DNA from 3 places in the Saccharothrix sp. NPDC042600 genome. Region 2 is predicted to be linked to each of the others. Evidence: riboswitches for the same ligand, from Rfam matches in the RefSeq annotation. Region 2 holds a riboswitch; each other region holds the start of a gene.

Evidence for each region. A riboswitch is a leader RNA that binds a small molecule or an ion and turns the genes downstream of it on or off. The one in region 2 is predicted to bind glycine.
Region 1: another riboswitch for glycine. It lies ahead of gcvH (glycine cleavage system protein GcvH); the one in region 2 lies ahead of gcvT (glycine cleavage system aminomethyltransferase GcvT).
Region 3: another riboswitch for glycine. It lies ahead of gcvP (aminomethyl-transferring glycine dehydrogenase); the one in region 2 lies ahead of gcvT (glycine cleavage system aminomethyltransferase GcvT).

Annotation. Positions count from the first base shown of each region.
Region 1 covers NZ_JBEZBW010000039.1:995-3,251, reverse strand. Annotated here, with positions in the region: gene ald (alanine dehydrogenase) at 1-910, opposite strand, end outside; glycine riboswitch at 1,110-1,201, shown strand; gene gcvH (glycine cleavage system protein GcvH) at 1,349-1,729, shown strand; gene AB0A74_RS22730 (L-serine ammonia-lyase) at 1,736-2,257, shown strand, end outside.
Region 2 covers NZ_JBEZBW010000108.1:7,046-9,302, reverse strand. Annotated here, with positions in the region: gene AB0A74_RS36480 (hypothetical protein) at 1-397, shown strand, start outside; gene AB0A74_RS36475 (DUF3817 domain-containing protein) at 419-721, shown strand; glycine riboswitch at 1,027-1,119, shown strand; glycine riboswitch at 1,120-1,224, shown strand; gene gcvT (glycine cleavage system aminomethyltransferase GcvT) at 1,327-2,257, shown strand, end outside.
Region 3 covers NZ_JBEZBW010000099.1:404-2,660, reverse strand. Annotated here, with positions in the region: gene gcvP (aminomethyl-transferring glycine dehydrogenase) at 1-1,180, opposite strand, end outside; glycine riboswitch at 1,341-1,431, opposite strand; gene AB0A74_RS35205 (MerR family transcriptional regulator) at 1,563-2,129, opposite strand.

The DNA.
Region 1 (2,257 bases), on a different contig from region 2:
CGCCCGGCATGTTCGCCACGCAGTAGAAGACCGACTCGTGCACCTGGTAGGTCGGGTCGGCGTGGGTGGTCGGGCGGGAGTCGGCGAAGCAGCCGCCCTGGTCGATCGCGATGTCCACCAGCACCGAGCCGGGCTTCATCTGCGCCACCAGCTCGTTGGACACCAGCTTCGGGGCCTTCGCGCCCGGCACCAGCACCGCGCCGATGACCAGGTCGGCCTCGCGCACGGCCTGCTCGACCGAGTAGCGGTTGGACGTGACGGTGCGCAGCTGCCCGCGGTAGAGGGCGTCGATGTGGCGCAGCCGGTCCACGTTGGTGTCGAGGATCTCCACGTCCGCGCCCATGCCCACGGCGATCGTGGCCGCGTTCAGGCCCGCCACGCCGCCGCCGATGACGACCACGCGCGCCGGGTGCACGCCGGGCACGCCACCGGGCAGCACGCCCCGGCCGCCGGACGGCTTCATCAGCGAGAACGCGCCCACCTGCGGCGCGAGCCGACCCGCCACCTCGGACATCGGGGCCAGCAGCGGCAGCGCGCCGTTCGCCGTCTGCACGGTCTCGTAGGCGATCGCGGTCGTGCCGGACGCGATCAGCGCCTCGGTCAACGGCCGGTCCGCCGCCAGGTGCAGGTAGGTGAACAGGGTCTGGCCCTTGCGCAGCAGCGGGTACTCCCGCTCGATCGGCTCCTTGACCTTGAGCACCAGGTCGCCCTCGGCCCACACGTCCTCGGCGGTGGCCAGGACCTTCGCGCCGGCGGCGAGGTACTCCTCGTCGGTGATGGCGGACCCGAGCCCCGCGCCCGCCTCGACGAACACGTCGTGGCCGCGCAGGGTCAGCTCGTGGGCGCCGGCGGGGGTCAGCGCGACGCGGTACTCGTGGTTCTTGATCTCGCGGGGTACTGAGATCCGCACGGTGGGGCTCCTTCAGCCGTTGTTACGCCAAAGGTCCGGTACTCCGAATCCACTGTCATCGTGCGAGCGGCACTAACCGGCAGGGGTGGGTTTGTGTCGAGTGAACAAGACTGGACGCTCGTTGACACCCGTCACGCCGACGACTTAGCGTGCTCGCGACCGCCCAACTGAACATCGGCCGCGGCGCCCTCCCGGCGCCGGAACCCGAGCGGGAGAGTCCCCGGCACGTCCGGGGCGCCGAAGGAGCAAGTACCCCGCACACTCTCAGGCAACGAGAACCGCTCGGGCGAGGCGACTCTGGAAAGCGTGCTCACGCGCGCACCCACGGTGCAAGCTGTGCCCGATCGACGGTTCCACCGTCGCGACGCCGCACAGCGAAGCTCTCAGGTCCCAGGACAGAGTGGGGATCCGACCGACCGTGGCTTCAGGAGCGCTGACATGACTTTTCCGGAGAACCTGCTCTACACCGCCGAGCACGAGTGGGTCGACTGGGCGCCGGGTACCCAGGACCCCGTGGCGGTCGGCATCACGTCCTACGCGGCGGAGTCCCTGGGCGACATCGTGTTCGTCCAGTTGCCGAACGTCGGCGAGCGCGTGAAGTCCGGCGACGTCTGCGGCGAGCTGGAGTCGACCAAGTCCGTGAGCGACCTGTACGCGCCGGTCAGCGGCGAGGTCGTGGAGGTCAACCAGGCCGCCGCCGACGACCCGTCGCTGATCAACAACGACCCGTACGGCGCGGGCTGGCTGTTCAAGGTGCGCGTCGAGGACGCGACGGGCCTGCTCACCGCCGGCAAGTACGCGGAACTGACCGGGGACTGACCCGCCGTGGCGATCAGCGTCTTCGACCTGTTTTCCGTCGGCATCGGGCCGTCCAGCTCCCACACGGTCGGCCCGATGCGCGCCGCGACGATGTTCGTGGCGCGCCTGGGGCACCGGCTGACGTCCGTGGACCGGGTGCACGTCCAGCTGTTCGGCTCGCTGGGCGCCACCGGGCACGGGCACGGCAGCCCCAAGGCCGTGCTGCTGGGCCTGGAGGGCCACAAGCCCGAGGAAGTGGACCCGACGGCCGCCGAAGGGCGCGTGGCCGAGATCCGCGCGTCCCGCCGGCTGCTCCTGGGCGGGGTGCGCGACATCCCGTTCGTCGAGGACACCGACCTGGTGATGCACCGGCGCAAGTCGCTGCCGTTGCACCCCAACGGGATGAGCTTCACGGCGTACTCCGGGGACGAGGTCCTGGACGAGGCCGTGTACTACTCCGTGGGCGGCGGTTTCGTGGTGGACGAGCACGCCACCGGCACCGACCGCATCAAGGCCGACGAGACCGAACTGGCCCACCCGTTCAAGACC
Region 2 (2,257 bases):
CAGCGGCCTCATCACCCCCCAACGTGTGGCGATCGCGGTCGTGTGCGTGCTCTCGCTGGTGGTCTGCTGCGGTCTCGCCTACTGGCAGTGGGAGCGGTTCTCCCAGGCCGGGGGGACCTTCCAGAACCTCGGTTACGTCTTCCAGTGGCCCCTGTTCGGCCTGTTCCCCGCGTTCATGGTGTGGCGGATGCGCAAGCTCGCCGCCCAGCGGCGCGCGGCGGACGCCGCTGTGGGCGCGGACACGTCGTCGCAGGTGGCGGGGGAGCCGGTGGCCGCGCCGTCGGAGCCGGTCGTTACCGTGGACCCCGTCAGGACACCCGCGCACGACGACGAGGACGACGAGCTGGCGGCCTACAACCGCTACCTCCGCGAACTCCACGCGCGGGACCAGCGGTGAGCGAAGGCGGTCGGTAGGGCGATGAGCGGTGCGTTGGGCCGGTTCCGGTTCATGGCTTACGTGGTCGGTGTGGGCCTGCTGCTGCTCGTGGCCGCGATGGGCGTGAAGTACCTCGGCGACCAGGACGGCATGATGAAGGTCGTCGGCCCGGTCCACGGCTTCCTCTACGCGATCTACCTGGTGATCACGGTGGACCTGGCCCTCAAGGCCCGCTGGTCGCTCAAGGGCACCGCGCTGGTGCTGCTCGCCGGCACGATCCCGTTCGTGTCGTTCTACGCCGAGCGCAAGGTCGTCGAAAGCGTGAAGGCCGAGCGCGCCCTGTGACCACGCCGGCCGCCACCCCGGGTCGGGCCGCCGCCACCTCCGCGTCGGCCGCCGCTACGTCCGGTCGGGCCGCTGCCACACCTGGTCGGGTCGCTACGAGCCTCGGGCGGGCCGCCACCTCAGGTCGGGTCGCCGCCACACCTGGTCGGGCCGCCACGAGCCTCGGTCGGGCCGCCGCCACCTCCGGTCGGGCCGCTTCCGCGGCGGTCTCGCGAGCGTCGGCCGCGCCCGTGGTGACCGGGTTCGTGTTGACCGGGCCGACCAGGCACAACTAGCGTCTGGCGGTACCAACTGAACACGGCCGTCGATGTCGCGCGGGAGAGTCCCCACCCACTACGGGGCGCCGAAGGAGCAACTCCTCCCCGGAATCTCTCAGGCACAGCTACCGCCCGACGAAGGCAACTCTGGAAAGCAGGCGCCAGCGCCTCGCCCACGGTGCAAGCCGCCCCCGCCGACGTGCGGGGTCCCGGCGAAGCTCTCAGGCTCATGACAGAGGGGGAGGCTCACTCGGACGAGGAGTCTCGATGGACCGTGTCATCCTTCGTAGCGGCAGGCCGACCCACCCGGTCGGCGCCACTGCCGTGCCCGCCATCAGGGAGGACCCCGTGGAAACCCGCCGGACGCCGCTGCACGCCGAGCACGAGGCGCTGGGCGCCCAGTTCACCGACTTCGCGGGCTGGCGGATGCCGCTGCGCTACGACAGCGAGCTGGCCGAGCACCACGCCGTGCGCACGTCGGCGGGCCTGTTCGACCTGACGCACATGGGCGAGATCGTCCTGACCGGCCCGCAGGCCGGCGCCGCGCTCGACCACGCGCTGGTCGGCCACGCGTCCGCGATCGGCGTGGGCCGCGCCCGCTACACCATGATCTGCCAGGCCGACGGCGGCGTGATCGATGACCTGATCGTGTACCGCACCGGTGACCAGGAGTACCTGGTCGTCGCCAACGCCTCCAACGCCGCCGTCGTCTTCGCGGCCCTGCGGGAGCGCGCCGAGGGCTTCGACACCACCGTCGAGGACAAGTCCACCGACTACGCGCTGCTGGCCGTGCAGGGCCCCAAGGCGGTCGCCATCCTGGCGGGCCTGACCGGGACGGACCTGGCCACGGTCAAGTACTACGCCTCCTACCCGACCGAGGTGGCCGGCCGGCCCGCGCTGCTCGCCCGCACCGGCTACACCGGCGAGGACGGCTTCGAGCTGTTCCTCGACCCCGCCGACGCCCCGCACGTGTGGCAGGCGCTGCTCGCCGCCGGCGAGCCGCACGACCTCAAGCCCGCCGGCCTGGGCTGCCGCGACACCCTGCGCCTGGAGGCCGGGATGCCGCTGTACGGCAACGAGCTGAGCACGTCCCGCACGCCCTACCACGCCAACCTGGGCCGCGTGGTCAAGCTGGACAAGCCGGACGACTTCGTGGGCCGCGAGCCGCTGGCGAAGGTGGCCGAGGCGGGCGTCGAGGCCAAGCTGGTCGGCCTGAAGACCGAGTCCCGCCGCGCCCCCCGCCACGGCTACGCCGTGCTGGACGCCGAGGGCAACGCGA
Region 3 (2,257 bases), on a different contig from region 2:
ACTCGCCGTGCACGACCTCGACGCCGTTCTCGCACAGGCCCGCGGCGAGCACGGTGGCCAGGCGGTGGGTGCGGGTCGCGATGGCGCGCAGGCCGTCGGGGCCGTGGTAGACCGCGTACATCGACGCCATCACGGCCAGCAGGACCTGCGCGGTGCAGATGTTGCTGGTGGCCTTCTCGCGGCGGATGTGCTGCTCGCGGGTCTGCAGCGCGAGCCGGTAGGCCAGGTTGCCGTCCGCGTCCACGGACACGCCGACCAGGCGGCCGGGGAGCTGGCGCTCCAGGCCCTGGCGGACGGCCATGTACCCGGCGTGCGGGCCGCCGAAGCCGATCGGCACGCCGAAGCGCTGGGTGGTGCCGACGACGACGTCCGCGCCGATCTCGCCCGGCGGGCGCAGCAGCGTCAGGGCCAGCAGGTCCGCGGCGAACACGGCGTGCGCGCCGGCCGCGTGGATCTCCTCCACCAGCGCGGCGTAGTCGCGCACGACGCCGGACGCGCCCGGGTAGGACAGCAGCACGCCGAAGAAGTCGCCGCCCAGGCCCAGACCCTCCAGGCCCTGCGACAGGTCGGCGGTGACGATCTCGATGCCCAGCGGCTCGGCGCGGGTCTCGATGACGGCCAGCGTCTGCGGCAGCGTGTCGGCGTCCACGACGAACTTGGCGGACTCGCTGCGACCCGCGCGGCGGACCAGGGTCATCGCCTCGGCGGCGGCGGTGGACTCGTCCAGCATGGACGCGTTGGCCAGCGGCAGACCGGTCAGGTCGCCGACCATGGTCTGGAAGTTCAGCAGCGCTTCGAGGCGGCCCTGGGAGATCTCGGGCTGGTAGGGCGTGTAGGCCGTGTACCAGGCGGGGCTCTCCAGGACGTTGCGGCGGATCACCGGCGGGGTGTGGGTGCCGTAGTAGCCCATGCCGATCATCTGGGTGAGCGGCTTGTTGCGGGCGGCCAGGGCGCGCAGCTCGGCCAGCGCCTCGGTCTCGGTGGCGGGCGCGGGCAGGTCCAGCACCAGTTCGCGTTCCCGGATCGACTCGGGCACGGCGCGCTGGGCCAGTTCCTCCAGGGAGCCGACGCCGATGACGTCCAGGATGCGGGCCAGCTCGGCGGGCCGGGGGCCGACGTGCCGGTCGGCGAAGGGGGTGCCGTGCTCAAGGGCGGCGAGGGGGATGCGGTCCTGCGTCATGGAAGGCGCCTTTCGGGCTACGGACACACTTCTGCCGTTGCCCTCCCCCTCTGTCTTCTGCCCGTTCTCGTCGGGCGCCTGAGAGCTTCACCCGGTCCACGTGCGACCGGGCTTGCACCGTCGGCGGGGTCCACGTGCCCGACCCGCTTTCCAGAGGCGTCTCACCCGTGCGGTCCTTGCGCCTGAGAGGTTCCGGGGAGGATTTGCTCCTTCGGCGCCGAGACTGGCTCGGACTCTCCCGCACGGGATAAAGCGACTACGCGCGAATCGTACCCGGCGGGTGAACGACAACCGTCACGGACGCGACGCGGATCTCACAGGTTTGGCGCGGCGGGGGAGCGGGTACCAGCCGCTCGTGCCGCTCGCGCCGTGGACTCCGGGGTCAGCCGATGGCCCGCGTCCGCCTGCGCCGGGACAGCTCGTCGTTGGGGGTCTCGTCCACCGCGAGCCCGTCCGCGCGTTCGGCGGGGAACTCGTGGATGGTGCCGCTGATCTCCCGCATGGCGCCGCTGACCGCGATGCCGAACACGCCCTGGCCGCCCTGCAGCAGGTCCACGACCTCCTCGGGCGACGTGCACTCGTAGACCGTGGTGCCGTCGCTGAACAGCGTGATGCGGGCGAGGTCCTGGACGCCGCGGCGGCGCAGGTGGTCGACCGCGACGCGGATGTTCTGCAGGCTCACGCCGGTGTCGAGCAGCCGCTTCACGACCTTGAGGACCAGGATGTCCTTGAACGAGTAGAGCCGTTGGCTACCGGAGCCGTGGGCACTCCTTATCGTCGGGTTGACCAGGCCGGTGCGGGCCCAGTAGTCGAGCTGGCGGTAGGTGATGCCCGCGATCTGGCACGCGGCCGGGCCGCGGTACCCGACGAGTTCGTCCGGCAGCGAGGAGTCCGGGAACAGCTCACCCTGTTCGCCGGTTCCGGCCCGGATGGGCGCTTCCTCGACCACGCCTGCCTCCCCTCGGTCCGGCCACGACTGGCCGGCGACCAACGTGAAGCCGCCCCGGTGCCCGAATCACACCGTGGCAATTCACCTGAGTTCGACGGTAAGACCGCCTAGGGGGCAGGTCAACGCGA